Regions from separate parts of the Pseudomonas sp. AC239 genome, predicted to be linked through region 1. Evidence: predicted binding sites of a transcription regulator. Region 1 holds the regulator's gene; each other region holds the start of a gene.
What was found. Region 1 encodes FliA, which starts transcription of late flagellar genes. Its sites were predicted from a motif close to CTAAAGTTTNNNNNNNNNNNGCCGNTAA; they were not measured.
Positions count from the first base shown of each region.

Region 2: the regulator FliA is predicted to act here: its motif matches at 1,263-1,290, upstream of flgM (flagellar biosynthesis anti-sigma factor FlgM).
Region 3: the regulator FliA is predicted to act here: its motif matches at 1,585-1,612, upstream of ACZ0AZ_RS22460 (methyl-accepting chemotaxis protein).

Region 1 is NZ_OZ409864.1:3,705,863-3,709,135, reverse strand. It holds gene ACZ0AZ_RS16895 (protein phosphatase CheZ) at 1-294, opposite strand, end outside; gene ACZ0AZ_RS16890 (chemotaxis response regulator CheY) at 313-684, opposite strand; gene fliA (RNA polymerase sigma factor FliA) at 852-1,592, opposite strand; gene fleN (flagellar synthesis regulator FleN) at 1,589-2,419, opposite strand; gene flhF (flagellar biosynthesis protein FlhF) at 2,536-3,273, opposite strand, start outside.
Region 2 is NZ_OZ409864.1:375,612-378,884, forward strand. It holds gene ACZ0AZ_RS01755 (chemotaxis protein CheV) at 1-320, opposite strand, end outside; gene flgA (flagellar basal body P-ring formation chaperone FlgA) at 403-1,164, shown strand; gene flgM (flagellar biosynthesis anti-sigma factor FlgM) at 1,327-1,653, shown strand; gene ACZ0AZ_RS01770 (flagella synthesis protein FlgN) at 1,702-2,169, shown strand; gene ACZ0AZ_RS01775 (flagellar brake protein) at 2,262-3,008, shown strand; gene ACZ0AZ_RS01780 (MFS transporter) at 3,082-3,273, opposite strand, start outside.
Region 3 is NZ_OZ409864.1:4,920,647-4,923,919, reverse strand. It holds gene ACZ0AZ_RS22475 (MmcQ/YjbR family DNA-binding protein) at 1-61, shown strand, start outside; gene ACZ0AZ_RS22470 (DUF1294 domain-containing protein) at 181-609, opposite strand; gene ACZ0AZ_RS22465 (undecaprenyl-diphosphate phosphatase) at 606-1,436, opposite strand; gene ACZ0AZ_RS22460 (methyl-accepting chemotaxis protein) at 1,741-3,273, shown strand, end outside.

The DNA.
Region 1 (3,273 bases):
GGCTTCCGTCAGCTTGACCACATAGCCCAGGCGTTCGGTGGCGTCGGTGATTTGCGACACTTCCTCAGCCTGCGGCATGTGCGGATCGATCTGGAAATTGACGATCGCACTGTGCAGTTCACGTGTGAGCTTGCCCACTTCCTGATACAGGCCGCGGTCACGGGTCTGATTGAGCTCATGGATCAGTTGCACCGCGTCGCCGAACTTGCCTTTTTCAAGGCTCTCGACCAGTTCGACTGCGTGTTTTTTCAGGGTCGATTCGAAATCGCCCTGTGATGATTCGTTATGCTCCATAGCTCCCCCGCGCATTCATCAGCCGATGCGTTCGAAAATCTTCTCGATTTTGTCTTTCAACGCTTGAGCCGTGAAAGGTTTGACTACGTAACCGTTCACACCGGCCTGAGCGGCCTCGATGATCTGCTCGCGCTTGGCTTCAGCAGTCACCATCAACACCGGGAGGTGCTTGAGTTTTTCATCGGCGCGCACGTGACGCAGCAGGTCGATACCGGTCATGCCCGGCATGTTCCAGTCCGTTACCAGAAAGTCGATGCTGCCGCTGTTGAGCACCGGAATGGCGGTGACGCCATCGTCGGCCTCGACGGTGTTGGTGAACCCAAGATCGCGCAGCAGGTTCTTGATGATCCGCCGCATCGTTGAGAAGTCATCAACGATGAGGATTTTCATGTCTTTGTTCAATTCGACCTCCAAGCAGTCTTAAACGCGCCCAGCACCTGGACGCGCCACTTCAATCAATCGGCATAGCACTCGAAGTTTGTCTGGAGCACAACGGATCGAGACCGGCGCCGTTCATCACCGCACCAGCCTCGTTTCGCAGTGTCCCCACACTGCCTTCAGCGCGCTCGCCACTCCCCCAAACGCCCCCGCAGACGGGCCGCGCACTGGCTGTGTAACTGGCTGACCCGCGATTCACTGACGCCAAGGACTTCACCGATTTCCTTGAGGTTCAGCTCTTCGTCGTAGTACAGCGCCAACACCAGTCGCTCACGCTCCGGCAAATTGGCAATCGCGTCCGCCAGCGCCGACTGGAAGCGTTCATCTTCCAGATCGCGTGACGGCTCCATATGAGCACTCGCGCCATCCTCGTGCAGCCCTTCGTGTTCGCCGTCCTGCAACAGGTCGTCGAAACTGAACAGGCGGCTGCCCAAGGTGTCATTCAGAATCCCGTAGTAATCGTCGAGACTCAATTGGAGTTCGGCCGCAACCTCGTGATCTTTAGCGTCACGGCCGGTTTTAGCTTCAATCGAGCGAATCGCGTCGCTGACCATCCTGGTATTACGGTGAACCGAGCGTGGCGCCCAGTCCCCTTTGCGCACTTCATCGAGCATCGCGCCGCGGATTCGAATGCCCGCGTACGTTTCGAAACTGGCGCCTTTGCTGGCGTCGTATTTGGTCGAGACTTCGAGCAAACCGATCATCCCGGCCTGGATCAGGTCTTCGACCTGCACGCTGGCCGGCAGGCGTGCCAGCAAGTGATAGGCAATGCGCTTGACCAGTGGCGCGTAGCGCTCGATCAATTCGTATTGCGCGTCACGCGCCGACTTTTTATAAAGATTCATGCCACTGGCGGTCATATCACAGGCCCTGCGGTTTGCTGCACGAGACGCTCGACGAAAAATTCCAGATGCCCGCGCGGGTTGGCCGGCAGCGGCCAGGTGTCGACCTTCTGGGCGATGGCCTTGAAGGCCAGCGCGCACTTGGAACGGGGAAAGGCTTCGTAGACGGCGCGCTGCTTCTGCACTGCCTTGCGCACGCTTTCGTCGTACGGCACGGCGCCGACGTATTGTAGGGCGACGTCGAGAAAGCGATCCGTGACCTTGGTCAACTTGGCGAACAGGTTGCGCCCTTCCTGCGGGCTCTGCGCCATGTTGGCCAGCACGCGGAAGCGGTTCATGCCGTAGTCGCGATTGAGCAACTTGATCAGCGCGTAAGCGTCGGTGATCGAAGTCGGCTCGTCGCAGACCACCAGCAAGACTTCCTGGGCGGCGCGCACGAAACTGACTACCGAGTCACCAATGCCCGCAGCGGTGTCGATCACCAGCACGTCGAGATTGTCGCCGATGTCGCTGAACGCCTGGATCAGGCCGGCGTGCTGCGCAGGACTCAGGTGCACCATGCTCTGCGTGCCGGAGGCCGCCGGCACGATGCGAATCCCGCCCGGGCCCTGCAACAGCACGTCGCGCAGTTCGCAACGGCCTTCGATGACGTCGGCCAGTGTGCGCTTGGGTGTCAGCCCCAGCAGAACGTCGACGTTCGCCAGGCCGAGGTCGGCGTCCAGCAGCATGACCCGACGGCCAAGCTCTGCCAGCGCCAGCGACAAGTTCACTGACACGTTAGTCTTGCCGACGCCACCTTTGCCGCCGGTCACCGCGATCACCTGTACGGGATGCATGCTGCCCATGTTATTTCTTTACCTTGTCTTGCATAGACGGAGGCCACATTACTGGCTGCGCGTTCCTGATCGGAACAATGCGTGGCAGACCATCGATGTAGGTACAAAAACTGTTCATGATTACCTCAGCCAACCTGCTTGGTCGGGCTGTGATAGATATCAGCGAACATGTCAGCCATGGCTTCTTCGCTGGGTTCTTCCTGCATTTGCACGCTGACGGCGCGGCTGACCAGCTGATGACGACGCGGCAGATGCAAATCATCCGGAATCCGTGGGCCATCGGTCAGGTACGCGACCGGCAATTCATGACTGATCGCCAGGCTCAACACTTCGCCGAGACTGGCCGTTTCATCCAGTTTAGTCAGGATGCAGCCGGCCAGCCCGCAACGCTTGTAACTGTGATAAGCGGCGGTTAGAACCTGTTTCTGGCTGGTGGTTGCCAGGACCAGATAATTTTTCGAGCGAATGCCACGCCCGGCCAGGCTCTCAAGCTGCATGCGCAACGCCGGATCACTGGCTTGCAGGCCGGCAGTATCGATCAAAACCACGCGTTTGCGTAGCAGTGGATCCAATGCCTGCACCAGCGACTGACCCGGATCGACGTGCGTTACCGGCACGTTGAGGATGCGCCCGAGGGTTTTCAATTGTTCCTGCGCGCCGATGCGGAAGCTGTCCATACTGACCAGCGCAACATTCTGCGCGCCGTACTTGAGCACATAACGCGCAGCGAGCTTGGCCAGCGTGGTGGTCTTGCCCATGCCGGCGGGGCCGACCATGGCAATCACACCGCCCTCTTCCAGCGGCTCGACTTCCGGTACGGCGATCATCCGCGCCAGGTGCGCCAGCAGCATGCGCCAGGCCTG
Region 2 (3,273 bases), 3.3 Mb from region 1:
CGGACCAGGAAACCCTGGGTCTTGGTGTTGTACTCCGTGATGATCACGAACGGGCTGTTCTTGTCTTTCAACGCACCGGAGCCCGTTGCCATTGCCAGATCCAGGATCGGAATGGTCGCTCCCCGTATATTCGCTACCCCGCACACGACAGGACTGGATTTGGGCATCAAGGTCAGGGACGGGCATTGCAACACTTCCCGTACCTTGAACACGTTGATCCCGTAGAGCTGCGGCCCGTCGAGACGGAACAACAGCAGCTCGAGGCGATTCTGCCCTACCAGTTGCGTGCGCTGGTTCACCGAATCCATTACACCAGCCATGCCCAGACTCCTACATCAACGCCAAGTGTTGTTGCGACGCACATTCATTGCTAAACGGCACGGCGCTTGCTTTTTAACTCGTATGAACGCTCAAACGACATTTTCCCGACGCCTGACATCTACCCTTCGCAAAGGGCTTTGCGCGGTGTCCGCCGTTTGCTGCTTGCTTGCTGGCAGTCCTGCCCATGCAGATGCGGTTACCTTGCCTGATATGCTTATCGGCGTGACTCAGGGCTTTCTTGAATTCACCGTAGAAGACTATTTGGCTTCCAGTCAAACCGAAGGCCGCTACGAAATCGAAGTCAACCAGCTCGACCCGCGCATGCGCATGCCGATGTGCGACAAGGAATTGACAGCCACGCTGGAGAGCCCGGCGCGCCCGCTGGGGCGCGTTACGGTGAAGGTCCGCTGCGAAGGCAGTTCGCCCTGGACAGTGTTCGTGCCCGCTCAAGTCCGCCTGTTTCGCGAGATCGTGACTACCACTCGTCCGCTGAAACGCGCCGGTATCATCGAGCCGCAGGACGTGACGTTGCGCGAGCGCGATGTCAGCACGATCAATCAGGGTTTCCTCACCTCCGTCGACGAAGCGATCGGGCAGAAATTGACCCGACCAACGGTAGCCGATCAGGTCATCACGCAGGTGCATCTGGAGCAGGCCGAAGTCGTGCGCAAGGGTGACCAGGTGGTGATCACAGCGCGCAGCGGCACCCTCGCCGTACGCATGCCGGGGGAAGCACTCTCCAATGGCGGCATGAAAGAACAGATTCGCGTAAAAAACCTTAATTCTCAAAGAGTTATCAAGGCGCAGGTGATTGCGCCGGGACAGGTCGAAGTGGCCATGTAAAAGCCTCGCGGAGAAAACTGGCGCCGATCCCGTCGCTTCCCTAAACTGTGCCGCAGCAGGTCTCGCAGCGGCGCATGCAAGCTTATGGTTGATTGGGCCTAAAGTTTTTCAGGGGATAGCCGAAAACATGGCAAGCGTCCAAATTCCCAGAGGTTTTTTATCATGGTTATCGATTTCAACCGATTGAACAGTTCCTCGTCACTAACCGGCAGCACACGTACCAGCAACGCCAAGGAAAGCGCTGAAAACAGCCCCTCCGCGCCGCTGAATACCCAGGCCGAACAGGCCAATGTCGCCAAAAGCGGGGAGTCGGTACACCTCAGCAATGAGGCTCAACAGTTGCAGAAGGTCACTGACAAGCTGCGCGATCAGCCTGCTGTCGACAAAGCCCGAGTGGCCGAGTTGAAAGCCGCGATTGCCGATGGCAGCTATAAAGTCGACAGCAACCGTGTAGCCAGCAAACTGCTCAACTTCGAAGCCCAGCGCTAGGCTTTTGCCGGCGCCAGGCTTTTGGACGCTTAAACCCCAAGGCCAGCCATGCACGACACTAACTTATTGCAACTGATCAACGACGACTTTGCTCCAGCGCAACAATTGCTGGAGTTATTGCAAACCGAATCCCTCGCTTTGCATGGTCGCGACATGCCGTTGCTGGAAGAAATTCTGGCGACCAAGCAAGCGTTGATCATTCTGCTCGAGCAGCATGGCCGCAAGCGCAGCGAAATCCTCGCCAGCCTCAACCTGCCGACCGATCGCACAGGTCTTGAGCAACTGGCCAGCCAGTCGAGCATTGGCGACCAGTTGCTGACCCAGGGCGATGCCCTGACCGCGCTGATCGCCCAATGCCAGGCAGCCAACATCAAGAACGGCCAGTCGATCCAGATCCAGCAGGCGACTACGGCCAACCAGCTGAAGATCCTCACCGGCGGTGAGCCGCCAGCGCTGTACGACGCCAGCGGCACCTTTGCCAAACCGGTCAAGCCGCGAACGCTCAGCCAGGCATGAGCCATTCGCTGGCCCTGCACTATCCACTTGCGCAACATGCTGGCAAAATACTGGCCAGTCGTAGTCTTATTTTGTCTGGAGATTGAAGAACCGTGTCCAACACCCTAAGCGCGGATGATGCTCCGCAGCCTCCGAAGGTGCTCACCACGCCACTGGAAATCTCCAGCAACCTGCGCCAGCTGCAAGACAGCCACGATCCGCTGATCATCACCTTCCATGAACGCAGCCAGCGTTTTCAGAGTTACCTGATCAAGGTCGACCGCGAAACCGCGACGATCGCGCTGGACGAAATGATCCCGCGCGATGGCGAGCGTTTCCTCCAGGCTGGCGAGCCGTTCAAGGTTGAAGGCTTTCACGACGGCGTGCGCATCGCCTGGGAATGCAACGGCACGCTGAACATCGAAGAATCCGACGGTGACCGTTTCTACACCGGCGACCTGCCGAGCGAAGTGGTCTATCACCAGCGCCGCAACGCTTTCCGCGCTGCGTTGAAGCTCACAGATCTGGTCAGCGTTGAACTGGGCGGCGAAAAGCTCAAGGTTCCTCTGCAGGGCAAGCTGCTGGATATTTCTGCGACCGGTTGCAAGTTCCGCTTCGAAGGCGACATCACTGATCGCCTGCAACTGGGCCAGGTCTACGATCGCCTGATCGCCCCGCCGCTGTTCGGCAACCAGCCAACATCCGTCGAACTGCGCTATCTGCATTTCGAAGAAAAACTCAACATCACCTTCGCCGGGCTGCGCTTCCACAACATCAGTGGCCAGGCTGCGCGCAACGTCGAGCGTTTCGTTTACCAGTTGCAGCGTGAAGCACGGCGTTTCGACAAAGACGATCTCTGAGTCGCAGTGACCAATAAAAAGGGCAGTCCCGCACAGGACTGCCCTTTTTTATGCGCCGATGTTTACCTTCGATTCAGGGCCTGCCACCGCTGATATCCGGCGCAGGCTTATCGTCATTGCCGCTGTCCAGTTCGGTTTCAACGACTGCTTCCGGCTGCGCTTCGGGCTCAGGCTCAGGAGTGACCGGCGCCGGGTCTTGGACCATCTGCTCCTGCACCACCTGCTCATCGACACGCGGGTCAAGCGCCGCCACCAGCGGCGAGCT
Region 3 (3,273 bases), 1.2 Mb from region 1:
GTCGCATCAACTGGTGGTGAGCAAGTTGCCTAAAAAAACGCAAATCGGCCTGCTTTTGTAAGCACGCAAATTCTGTGGGAGCGAGCCTGCTCGCGAAGGCGGTTTGTCAGGCGACTCATCAGCGAGGATGAGATTGCTTTCGCGAGCAGGCTCGCTCCCACAGGGGATTTTCGGTGGACGTTAAATCAGCGACAGCAAGTTTGATCCGAGAAAAATCTGGTCAATCCAGAACACCTGATGCAGCAGCACGATCACCCAGAACAGAATCTGAAACGACACCTTGCGCGTCTTGTGCCGAAACACTTGCTGGGCGATCAACGCCCCCGGCCAGCCGCCCGCCAGTTCTACCGCATGCAGGATGTTTTCCGGGGTGCGCCACGCATCGGCGCGGGCCTTGCGCTTGTCGGCCCAGTACAGAACAAACGCCAGCACACTGACAATCCCGTACGCCGCCAGCGGCACCCGCGAGAGGCCACTGAGCCACATGGACAGTGAGCCGAACAGCGGCAGCGCGCAGACGATCAACAGCATCAAAAGCTTCAACTTCACATGCTGAAGGCGCCCGCCAGAAGCTCGTCCTTGCGGGCGCTGCGCGCGCGAATCGTTCATGGCTTGGCCGCCGACCAGTCCACCCAGCCGAATTGCCAGGTCGCGAGAATGAACAGGCCGAACGCTATTCGGTACCAGGCAAACGCTGCATAGCTGTGGTTGCCGATGAACTTGAGCAAACCGCGCACAGCGATCATGGCGAAAACAAACGCGGTGACGAAACCAATCGCGAACACCGGGAAATCCGCTGGCACAAACAGATCGCGGTATTTGTAGCCCGAATATACCGCCGCACCCACCATGGTCGGCATGGCGAGGAAGAACGAAAACTCGGTTGCAGTCTTGCGCGACAGGCCGAACAGCAAGCCGCCAATGATCGTCGAACCGGAGCGCGAAGTGCCGGGAATCATTGCCAGGCATTGCGCGAAACCGATTTTCAGCGCATCGGTCCAGCGGATCTCGTCAACGGTTTCGGCGTGGACTTCATGTTGACGTTGTTCGGCCCACAACATGATGATCCCGCCGATAACCAGCGCTGCCGCCACGGTGATCGGGTTGAACAGGTATTCGTGAATCAGATCGGCAAAGATCACTCCGAGCACCACGGCGGGCAAAAACGCGATCAGCAGATTAGCCGTAAAACGCCGAGCGCTTGGCTGGGTCGGCAAGCCGATCACCACGTCGAGGATCTTGCGGCGAAACTCCCAGACCACCGCGAGAATCGCGCCGAGCTGAATGATGATGTTGAACGCCATGGCCCGCTCGCCGCCGAAGTTCAGCAAGTCGGCGACGATGATCTGGTGTCCGGTACTCGAAATGGGCAAAAACTCCGTCAGCCCTTCTACAACTCCTAGTATCAGTGCCTGCAAGGCAGTCCAAAGATCCATCAATCCCCCAGAGAGCGATGCGCGACGGCATGCCCCGATAGTATTTTTTCGTTCACTGCGTCCAGCGTAGCCGGTAAAAGCTGTAGCGATTGCGCGCGCACAGGATCCACACGAAACGGTAAAAATTCCGTGAAATGTCAAAACCGGATTCAGGTTTTTGCGCGCGGGGCCGAAATCCTAACAGACAAGCCTTAATAGCGCTCCCCGCGCTGCATGGCTTGGCTGGCGCAGTCCCGAGCACTCAGCGGTGGCTGGATGCTGGCGATCATTTATTACAAGAACAAGAATCCGGAGTGACAGCGTTATGAACAGCTTGCGCAGTGTGTCGATCAGCCGACGCTTGTGGCTCATCTTGATCGTGGCGATGGTCATGTTGCTGACCTTGGGCGTGCTGATGCTCAAGCAGATCCACGACGACCTCTACCACGCCAAGGCGCAGAAAACCCAGCATGTGGTGCAGACCGCCAGCGGCCTGCTGAACTATTACCATGGCCTGGAAACCGCCGGCACCCTGACCAGGGACGCGGCGCAAAAGCAGGCACTGACCGCGATCCGTGGCCTGCGCTATGACCAGAGCGACTATTTCTGGATCAACGACCTCACGCCCGTGATGGTCATGCACCCGACCAACCCCAAACTCGAAGGCCAGAACCTCTCGGCGATCCGCGACCCGGACGGTTTTGCGGTGTTCAACGAGATGGTCGCCATCGCCAAGGCCAAGGGCGCGGGCATGGTCAATTATCGCTGGCCGAAACCGGGAGCGACTGATCCCGTAGCCAAGACCTCATATGTGAAGCTCTTTGAGCCGTGGGGCTGGGTGATCGGTTCCGGTGTGTACGTCGACGATGTGCAGGCCGAATTCCAGGGACAGATGATCAAGGCCTCGGCAATCGGTCTGGCAATTGCGCTGATCATGGCGCTGCTGGTGATTCTGATCGCGCGCAGCATCGTTCGTCCGTTGCAGGAAACCGTGAACGCCATGGCCAACATCGCCAGCGGCGAAAGCGACCTGACCCGCAGCCTCGATACCCATGGCAAGGATGAAGTCACCGAGCTTGCCCATCACTTCAATGCCTTCACTGCCAAATTGCGCCGAGTGATTGGAGACTTGCAGGTCTCGGCCAGCGCTTTGGGTCAGTCTTCCAGCGAACTGGGCAATGACGCCTCGCAAGCGCAGCAGCGCAGTCAGCAGCAATCGCAGCAGATGGAACTGGTGGCCACGGCGATCAACGAAGTCACCTACGGCGTGCAGGACGTGGCGAAAAACGCCGAACACGCCGCCGCCGAAATGCGCGATGCCGAAGCGCAGGCGCAACAGGGCCAGATCAACATTGACGGCAGCCTGCAACAGATCGACAAGCTTTCCGGGACCATCGATCAAGCGGTTGAGGTGATTCGCACCTTGGCTGCAGAAAGTACGCAGATCGGCAGCGTTCTGGAGGTGATCCGTTCGATTGCCGAACAGACCAACCTGTTGGCACTAAATGCGGCGATTGAAGCGGCGCGTGCGGGTGAACAGGGTCGCGGGTTTGCCGTGGTGGCAGATGAGGTCCGGTTGTTGGCGCAGCGTACGCAGAAATCGACGGCGGAGATTCAGTCGATGATCGAGCGTTTGCAGAACCACTCCGAGGCTGCGGTGAAGGTGATTGGCGACAGCAGCAAGGCCTCGCAATTGACCATCGAACAGGCGGGACTGGCCGGGGCGAGTCTCAATGCAATTGGCCAGGCGTTGCGCAATCTCAACGGCCTGAATGCTTCGATCGCCAGCGCCACGTTGCAACAGGCCCATGTAGTGGAGGACATCAACCAGAACGTCACCCAGGCGGCCGGCCTTTCG